DNA from 3 places in the Blautia sp. TM10-2 genome. Region 1 is predicted to be linked to each of the others. Evidence: predicted binding sites of a transcription regulator. Region 1 holds the regulator's gene; each other region holds the start of a gene.
What was found. The regulator Rex, encoded in region 1, represses fermentation and respiration genes when NADH is low (regulators of the CRP and FNR family bind a similar motif). The targets are predictions, from matches to a motif close to ATTGTTAANTANTTAACAAT.
Positions count from the first base shown of each region.

Region 2: a site for Rex is predicted at 2,150-2,169, ahead of fucO (lactaldehyde reductase). Genes of this name have one in related genera too.
Region 3: a site for Rex is predicted at 1,898-1,917, ahead of gap (type I glyceraldehyde-3-phosphate dehydrogenase). Genes of this name have one in related genera too.

Region 1 covers NZ_QUJZ01000011.1:12,454-15,732, reverse strand. Annotated here, with positions in the region: gene DXD92_RS12020 (bifunctional ADP-dependent NAD(P)H-hydrate dehydratase/NAD(P)H-hydrate epimerase) at 1-1,245, opposite strand, end outside; gene DXD92_RS12015 (redox-sensing transcriptional repressor Rex) at 1,335-1,991, opposite strand; gene DXD92_RS12010 (ABC-F family ATP-binding cassette domain-containing protein) at 2,146-3,279, shown strand, end outside.
Region 2 covers NZ_QUJZ01000014.1:124,144-127,422, forward strand. Annotated here, with positions in the region: gene tig (trigger factor) at 1-718, shown strand, start outside; gene fucO (lactaldehyde reductase) at 957-2,105, opposite strand; gene DXD92_RS19730 (DUF6783 domain-containing protein) at 2,216-2,323, opposite strand; gene DXD92_RS14785 (TetR/AcrR family transcriptional regulator C-terminal domain-containing protein) at 2,329-2,910, opposite strand; gene codB (cytosine permease) at 3,047-3,279, opposite strand, start outside.
Region 3 covers NZ_QUJZ01000001.1:179,317-182,595, forward strand. Annotated here, with positions in the region: gene DXD92_RS00945 (phosphoglycerate kinase) at 1-620, opposite strand, end outside; gene gap (type I glyceraldehyde-3-phosphate dehydrogenase) at 835-1,848, opposite strand; gene DXD92_RS00955 (histidinol-phosphatase HisJ family protein) at 2,112-2,912, opposite strand; gene mnmA (tRNA 2-thiouridine(34) synthase MnmA) at 2,909-3,279, opposite strand, start outside.

The DNA of each region.
Region 1 (3,279 bases):
TGCTGTCACGGTTACGGAATCCTTTCGTACACAGCAGGCCTGGTATTTTTCGGCTGCCCTTCCGGCGCTTCCTGCCGGGTCACGCTGGCATTCTGCAATGGTCATGTGCAGCAGCCGTGCAAGCTCTCCTACATGAGGCGTTAAAATTTTTTCTGCCCGGCAGCCCGAAAGAATCTCTGCATCTTCTGCAATCAGGTTCAGCGCATCTGCATCCAGAACAAGAGGAACTTCTGTGTGCTGCACCGTAAAAACGAGCAGTTCTTTTGCCGTCCGGCTTTTGGAAAGTCCCGGTCCCGCAACAACAGCGTCCGCCCAGGCGAGATCCTGCAGCAGGGCTTCTTCCGGAAGCGGCTCATCCTCCTTCCAGAAATCCGCCATTGCTTCCGGCAGGGCACAGAAAAGCGGCGTACGGTTTCTTTCCTCTGTCACAACCTTTACCATGCCGGCACCGGATGCAAGGACTGCCCTGGCACACAAAACAGCGGCTCCGCACATGGCACCGGAACCGGCAAGTACCAGCACCTTTCCGAAGGTTCCCTTATTTCCCATCGGCGTGCGGGTAAGAAACCGGTCCAGATCTTCTTTTTCCACTGAACCGTACCAGGGCGTCTCCTCTTCTCCTGCATCAAAGCCGATTCCGATATCACGGACCAGGACCTCTCCGGCATATCGTTTTCCGGGATCAAAGAGAAGCCCTGGCTTTGCACAGGCAAATGTCACCGTGGCTCTGGCTTTCACCGCCGCATCAAGGACCTCTCCGGTATCCGTGTGGATCCCCGAAGGGATGTCCACGGCAAGAACAGGAACACCGCTTGCGCAGATTGCTTCCACTGCCCTCCGGTACTCCCCTGCCAGCGGACGGGATACGCCAATTCCAAAGATGGCATCTATGATAACAGTATATTCCCGGAAATCCGGATTCTTAACCTCACGGACCCCATAATTTTCCGCAATTTTCTTCTGTGCTCTCATGCCTTCACTGTATTTTTCCGGATTTCCAAGACAGAACAGTTCCGCATCCACCCCTTTCGTCTTTAAAATCCGTGCAATTGCCGCACCGTCCCCTCCATTATTTCCGGGACCGCACACAGCAAGGACTTTTCCTGTATCCCATGTTCCATTTTGAAGCTCCTCCACGCAGGACAGCGCTGCGCGCTCCATCAGTACCAGGGACGGTACCCCCATGGTTTCGATCGTATTGCGGTCTGCCTGCTTCATCTGTGCTGCTGTAAGAATCCGTTTCATCGCTTTTCCTCCTTTTCCTGCCTTATCCGGAAAGTGAACAGAAAAAGTCTCCGGTTTCCCGAAGACTCTCCTGCTTTTGTTTTGGTTTCTTAATTGTTCTTTGGATGCTCCGCCTCATATCTGGTCAGATTGTAGGAGAGACGCATCAGACTTTCGGAAAGATGGACGTTCTCGACGATCACATCTTTCGGAAGTTTTAAGTTTAGATCGGTATGTGCAAAATTCCAGATTGCTTTTACACCGTTGTCCACGAGAATCTCTGCCATCTCTACCGCTTTTGCTTTTGGCAGTGTCAAAGCCGCAATCTCTACATGGTGTTCCTTGATAAATTCCGGAAGCTCGTCCGCCATGCGGATTTCAATTCCGCGCACGGAGATTCCTTTTAATACCGGGTTGACGTCAAAAATACCGACCGTTTTGAATCCGCTTCTTTCAAAGGCCGCATAATTAGCAAGCGCCTGTCCCAGATTTCCGGCTCCGACAAAAATCATATTGTGGACTCTGTCCAGACCTAAAATTTTTCCAATCTCGCTGTACAGATACCGCACGTTATAACCATACCCCTGCTGGCCGAAGCCGCCGAAATTATTTAAATCCTGGCGAATCTGGGAAGCTGTCACTTTCATCCGCTCGCTCAGCTCACCGGAAGAGATCCGTTCTACTCCGTCCTCCAGCAATTCGCCCAGGTAACGATAATATCTAGGAAGTCTTTTGATAACTGCCCGCGAAATTCCTTTTTCTTCCAAGATAAATTCCTCCTTATTTACACCTGCATATATTCATATTATATATGGTTGATAGAAAATTGTCAAAGATTTCTTGAAATTTTGTGTATTACTCTCTATAATAAGGATGGTGTATTATGTCAAAATACAGAAATATGTTATCTGGAGGAACCACATGATTCTTGCATGTCAGAATATCTCGAAAGCATTCGGGACAACGGAAATTATCAAAAATGCATCTTTTCATATAGAAGAACGCGAAAAAACCGCACTGGTCGGCATCAACGGTGCCGGAAAATCGACGCTGTTAAAAATCATCATCGGCGAAATGAGGGCCGATGAGGGAGAGGTCATCCTCTCCAAAGGAAAGACGATGGGCTATCTCGCCCAGCATCAGGATCTGACCGGACACCTTTCCATTTACCAGGAAGTGCTGACCGCGAAACAGAATCTGATCGATATGGAGGAACGCCTCCGTCAGATGGAAAGTGATATGAATACAAAATCCGGTGCAGAGCTGGATGAACTTCTTTCCACCTACACCCGCCTCTCCCATACCTTTGAACTGGAAAACGGATACGCGTACCGCAGTGAAGTCGTCGGTGTTTTAAAAGGTCTTGGCTTTTCCGAGAGCGATTTTGAAAAACAGGTGGACTCCCTCTCCGGCGGTCAGAAGACCCGCGTGGCACTTGGTAAACTGCTGCTCACCAAACCGGACATCATTCTGCTCGACGAGCCGACCAACCACCTCGATATGGACTCGATCTCCTGGCTCGAAACGTATCTTTTAAATTACAGCGGAGCCGTCCTGATCGTCTCCCATGACCGTTACTTTCTCGACCGCGTTGTCACAAAAGTCGTTGAAGTGGACAATAAAAAAGTAACAACTTTTGAGGGAAACTATACCGCCTACAGTCAAAAAAAAGCAATGCTCCGTGAAGCCGCTTACCATGCCTGGGTCAACCAGCAGCAGGAAATCCACCATCAGGAAGAAGTCATTGCAAAGCTGAAATCTTTCAACCGCGAGAAATCCATCAAACGCGCCGAGAGCCGTGAAAAAATGCTGGACAAAATGGATGTGCTGGAAAAGCCGACCGAAGTACGCTCCGATATGCGGATCCGTCTGGAACCGCGCATCACAAGCGGAAACGATGTGCTGACCGTCGAGCACCTCTCCAAAGCCTTCCCGGGACAGACGCTTTTCCAGGATCTGAATTTCGAAATCAAGCGCGGGGAGCGCGTCGCAATCATCGGAAACAACGGAACGGGAAAAACGACGATCTTAAAGATCTTAAACGAAGTCATCCGC
Region 2 (3,279 bases), on a different contig from region 1:
GAAAACAGGGGAGACAAAGGATCTGAACCTGAAATTCCCTGACAGCTATCAGAGTACCGATCTGGCAGGAAAAGATGTTGTGTTTACCGTTACGGTAAATGCGTTTACCCGCCCGGCAGAAAACATTGACGGATGGGAACTCGACGATGCATGGGTAGCAGAGAATACAGATTACAGTACTGTGGAGGAATACCGTGCCGGAAAACGCGCAGAGCTGGAGGCTGCAAATGAGACGACAGCGGAAAATAATCTGCAGAATGACGCGATGCAGCAGGTGGCAGACGGCTGTACGTTTCACAAAATTCCGAAATCCTATATCACCCTTGGCGAAGAAGATTACGATAAACGGTATACCTCTTATCTTCAGAATTACGGCATTTCCCTGGACGACTATCTGGAGCAGTATGCGGACAGAGCGACCTACAATCAGGAGAAAGCAACGTATGCAGGAACGATGGCAAAAAGTGCCCTCCTTCTGGATGCCGTAAAAGAGGCAGAAGGCTGGACAACAGATGACCAGGATTACCAGCAGATCTTAAACGATGAGGCAGCCAATGCCAATATGTCGCAGGAAGATTTCCTGAAGGCAGCCAATGACTATTACGGGGAAGATACGGTAGTGCGCAACATCATGATGGAGCGCATGATCAATATGGTTCTCGATAATGCAACGGTCAATACTGTGACTGTGGATGCAGACGGAAATACAGTAGAATAAAAAGAGAAATCACCCCGGAAAACAGGATAAAAATTTCTGTTTTCCGGGGTGATTTAACCGAATCAAGTAAGTCCCCTGCTTCCATTGCGAAAAGCAATAAGCAGTGGGTGGGGACTTGCTTGTATCAGGAGGAGTGCAAGCTCCTTCTGATAAACTGCGGAGCAGTTATTCAGTTATGAGCAAGTAGCGAAGCGGATTGCGAATATCCGCTTCGCATGTGGGAAACGAATTGTGTTCGTTACGCCATGATTTTGCGGAACAGATCCTTTAGATCTTCTACGCTTGCATCCTTCGGGTTGCCCGGTGCGCAGGCATCTGCGTGTGCGGAATCTGCAAGGAACTGCAGATCTTCTTCTTTGACTGCCTCGAGAACAGATGGGATTCCAACGTCTGCGGACAGCTTCTTAACAGCATCAATCGCTGCTTTTCTATACTCTTCCTGAGACATTTCGTCTACACCTGTAACGCCCATGGCACGTGCGATTTCGCGGTATTTCTCACCGGTGCACTCCTGGTTGTATTCCATAACGATCGGAAGCATCATGGCACATGCAACACCGTGTGGGGTATCATAAACAGCACCAAGGGTGTGTGCCATGGAGTGAGCGATTCCAAGACCTACGTTGGAGAAGCCCATACCTGCGATGTACTGGCCAAGAGCCATTCCTTCGCGTCCCTCTTTGGTGTTTGCGACAGCACCGCGCAGAGATTTGGAGATGAGTTCGATGGCTTTCAGATGGAACATATCGGTCATTTCCCATGCAGCTTTTGTGGTGTAACCCTCGATTGCGTGGGTCAGAGCGTCCATACCGGTGGAAGCGGTCAGGCCTTTCGGCATGGAGGACATCATATCCGGGTCAACAACTGCGATGATCGGCATATCGTGTGGGTCAACGCATACGAATTTACGTTTTCTCTCTACGTCGGTGATAACGTAGTTGATGGTAACCTCTGCAGCAGTACCGGCTGTAGTCGGAACGGCGATGATCGGTACACACGGATTTTTGGTCGGTGCGGTGCCCTCAAGGCTTCTGACATCCTCAAACTCCGGGTTTGCGATGATGATACCGATGGCTTTGGAGGTATCCATAGAAGAGCCGCCGCCGATGGCGATCAGATAGTCAGCGCCGGATGCCTTGAAAGCTTCTACGCCGTGTTTTACGTTTTCGATGGTCGGGTTTGGCTTGATATCGCTGTAAAGCTCATAGTCGAGTCCGTTTGCGGTCAGAATATCGGTTACTTTGGAAGTAACGTTGAATTTAATCAGATCCGGGTCAGAGCATACGAAAGCTTTCTTGAAGCCGTGTGCCTTTGCTTCATTTGCGATCTCGGCAATAGCGCCTGCTCCGTGATAAGAGGTTGCATTTAAATTAATACGATTTGCCATGATTGAAAAACTCCCTTCTAAAATGAATGAATGGTTTTACTGAACTTGTTATTATATTAACAAATCCGGAAGGGAAAAAGAAAGTGACAGAAGAAGCGAAGTGTAACACTTTAAAAAAAATCGCCATTGTGACAAAAACAACAGAACAAAATTTGTGAAAAATAACCAGAGCGTGTCTGAAAAACCATTTCCGCAATCTGCAAGCCCCACTTTGACACGCGCTCTAAGAGAGCAGCTGCAGATTCCGGAACAGTTTTTTTAAGTCTTCCGGCATTGCCCGGACGAGAAGAGCTGCAAACTCGGAAGGTGTCAGATCCATGCCGGTAAGCACCCATTTTACGGTCATGGTGATGGAACCCTGACAGTACATTTCGAGAAGAAAATGCATTTCCGGTGAAACCGGACTGCCGCTTTTTTCGTGAATCAGATTTTCGTAGAACGCGAGAATCAGATCGAAATCGTGCTCACGCAGAGAATTCTGTTTGTCGTAGCGGAAGGCCGCGGCGAAAAAAGCTTTTTCTTTCTGAATATAGGTAAATTTCTTTTCCAGACTGTCAAAAACAGTCGTTCCGCGCCCCATATGTTCGAAGGATTTTGTCAGTAATTTATCAAAGTACCAGTTGATCAGATCGTATTTGTCGAGAAAATTGCGGTAGAAGGTCTGGCGGGTAACACCGCAGATTTCACAGATCTGGCGCACGGTGATCTCTTCAACGGGTGTTGTTTTCATGCACTCCTTCATGGATTCGGCAAGACGGTATTTTGTTTTTTCTCCTTTGGGAGCAGATACGGTGGAATGGATCATCCGGGTAGTTTCCTTTCGCTTCGAAAATTGTAACTATGCAGAGTTATGCATATATTATAACGCGAATCCGAAAAAATAAAAAGCCCTGAACATGTTCCGGAGATAAGATACAGGAACATATTCAGGACGATTTTGCCTATTTTCTTTTGTTTACGGCCTGTCCGACACAGTAGCATACAGCGGCAACAACCATGCCGTTGATGGAAGCGATGCCCCAGTGTAAGAGGTTCGCAACAATGGCACCGAGAATGACACCGGCAACCGCAAACCAGTCTACGGTTTTAAGCTTCGGCTGATCGGTTTCAAAGTCCTTTTTGTTCATGAAGTAGGCGAGCACCAGAATCATGCCGACCGGCGGCAGGGTACAAT
Region 3 (3,279 bases), on a different contig from region 1:
GAAATCTTGCTGGATACTTTGGATCCACCAAGGATGGCAACAAACGGACGCTCCGGATTGTTGACAGCATTTCCAAGGAATGCGATCTCTTTCTCCATCAGGTAACCAACAACAGCAGTGTCAACATATTTGGTAACACCAACATTGGAGCAATGAGCACGGTGTGCGGTTCCGAATGCATCGTTTACGAATACGTCACACAGGGAAGCCAGTTCTTTGCTGAACTCCTCACCGTTTTTGGTCTCTTCTGCACGGTAACGGGTGTTCTCCAGAAGGATTACATCTCCGTCTTTCATAGCCTCAACAGCTGCTTTTGCGTTCGGTCCTACAACCTCAGGATCTGCTGCAAATTTAACTTCCTGTCCGAGAAGCTCAGAAAGGCGAACTGCAACCGGTGCAAGAGAAAGCTCTGGTTTTGGTTCTCCTTTCGGTTTTCCAAGATGAGAGCAGAGAATTACTTTTCCGCCGTCAGCGATCAGTTTTTTGATCGTCGGAAGAGCAGCTACCAGACGGTTCTCATCTGTGATTTTTCCATCGATCAGCGGAACGTTGAAGTCGCATCTTACAAGGACTCTTTTTCCTTTTACGTTGATATCATCTACGGTTTTTTTGTTTAACATGGGCGTTTCCCTCCATATATCCAACTGCATCTGCCGCGCCGTTTCTTTGTTTTTGCGGCATCGCGGTCCTTATTTAAAAATGCAGTTTATAATTTTTGCACACGGAAAAGGGCTGTTTTTGTGCCGTATTTTTCCGCCGCATTCGCAAAAAGGGCCCGGTCCTTAACAGACCGGACCCTTTGGGCTCTGAAATTTTGCCGTTCAGTTTGTTAAATTATGCTAACTCGCTGAAGTATTTGATGGTACGAACCATCTGGCTTGTGTAGGAGTTCTCGTTATCATACCAAGAAACAACCTGTACCTCTGTTGTTCCGTTGTCCAGCGGAAGAACCATGGTCTGAGTTGCATCGAACAGAGAACCATATCTCATACCAACGATGTCGCTGGATACGATTTCATCTGTGTTGTATCCGAAGGACTCGGTTGCAGATGCTTTCATTTTTGCGTTGATCTCGTCAACAGTTACAGTTCCTTCTACAACTGCTGTAAGGATTGTGGTAGAACCGGTTGGGGTTGGAACACGCTGTGCAGAACCGATCAGTTTGCCGTTCAGTTCCGGAATAACAAGGCCGATTGCTTTTGCAGCACCGGTGCTGTTTGGAACGATGTTAACTGCAGCTGCACGGGATCTTCTCAGATCGCCTTTTCTCTGCGGTCCGTCCAGAGTCATCTGATCTCCAGTGTAAGCATGGATAGTAACCATGATACCGGATTTGATCGGAGCCAGTTCGTTCAGAGCTTTTGCCATAGGTGCAAGGCAGTTTGTGGTGCAGGATGCAGCGGAGATGATGTTGTCGTCTGCTGTCAGGGTCTCATGGTTTACATTGTAAACGATGGTCGGAAGGTCGTTACCAGCCGGAGCGGAGATAACTACTTTACGAGCGCCTGCATTGATGTGTGCCTGAGCTTTTGCTTTGGAGGTGTAGAATCCGGAGCACTCCAGAACTACGTCTACGCCAAGCTCTCCCCATGGGCAGTTGTTAGCATCCGGGAAAGCATAGATTTTGATGTTTTTGCCATCTACTGTGATGGAATCTTCATCGGATGTTACGGTATCAGCCAGAGCATATTTTCCCTGAGAAGAGTCATATTTTAACAGATGAGCTAACATCTTCGGGGATGTTAAATCGTTGATTGCTACTACTTCATAACCTTCTGCTCCAAACATCTGTCTGAATGCAAGACGTCCGATACGGCCAAAACCATTGATTGCTACTTTTACTGCCATGATTTTCAATTCCTCCTAAAAAGTGAATTTTAATTTTGAGTCTCTGTACTTTGTTAAAGAAACATCAACCTTATCTGTATAATACCTAATTTCGTCGGAAAATTCAAGTTCTATTTTCAAGAAAATACGAAATTATTTCTAAAATTTGTGAAGAAGCCGGATGCCAATCCGTATTTCTGCAAAATTTCGAAAGATCCGTCTATTGCAGAAAGAGCCGGAATCCAGCCTTTCTGGGGCTTTTTCCGGCTTTTCCTGCGTATTTTCTATTGGATCGGCAGATATTCCGGCTTTTTCTCTTTAAACCGCACGTAGTACCGGAATCCGGCTTCCTGCGCGATAGCTGCCGCGTCCGCGAAATGAAACGCTATATGTTCCGGTTTGTGGGCATCGGCACCGAAGGTGATCTTTTCGCCGCCCAGTTCCCGGTATCTTCTGATGACATCCGGCGTCGGATTCGGCACGCCAAGGCCTGCCTTGTAGCCGCCGGTGTTGATTTCCAGCGCGATATCGTACTGAATCAGCTCTTTTAAAATGGTATCGATCTCGTCCGCAAATGCGCGGTAGCTGTAATCTTTTCCCTTTTCTCTGCAGTAGCGTACCACATAATCCAGATGACCAAGCGTCTGGAAATTGTGGAAGAACCGGATATTTTCTGCTGTAGCCCGAAAATACGCCCGGTACAGCTCTTCTGCTGTCCAGTCCGGGAAAGCATCCTCATAATAGGGGTCTTTTCCGTCAATGACATGCATGGAGCCGATCACATAGTCGAACGGCCACGCATTTACATACTCTTCCATCCGTTCTTTTAAGTGGAGCTGCAGTCCCAGTTCCACGCCGAATCGGATATCGATTCTGTCGTGGTATTTTTCCTGCAGTTCCCGGATTTTTGCCGCATATGCCGGTGTATCGAGCTGGAACTCGCCGGTACTGTAATCCATATCGTAGTGATCCGTCAGGCAGATTGCCGGAAGTCCCAGCTCGACTGCCCGTTTTACCATCTCTTCTGTTGGTGCTTCGCTGTCACTTGAAAAGAAACTGTGCATATGACAGTCCGCTATTTTCATCTTTCGGCCTCCGTAATCGTTCCGCCTCCGCCGACACAGCCGTCCACGTAGAAGACAACAGCCTGTCCCGGTGTCGGAGCACGCACGCCGTCCGGGAAGGTACAGGTAATCTCATCTTCCCCGGTCCGTTTGATCACGCACGGGGAGCCTTTGTGCCCGTACCGGATTTTTGCGGTGCAGGAGAGCTCTTCTCCAAGTTCCAGCGGCGGAATTGCCATATAGTTTACTTTGTTTGCTTTTACTACTTTTGCGAAAACCTCTTCATTTTCGCCGACCACAACCTCGTTCGTCTCCGGACGGATTTCCAGTACGAACACGCGGTGTCCCATCGGAAGGCCGAGTCCGCGGCGCTGTCCTACGGTGTAAT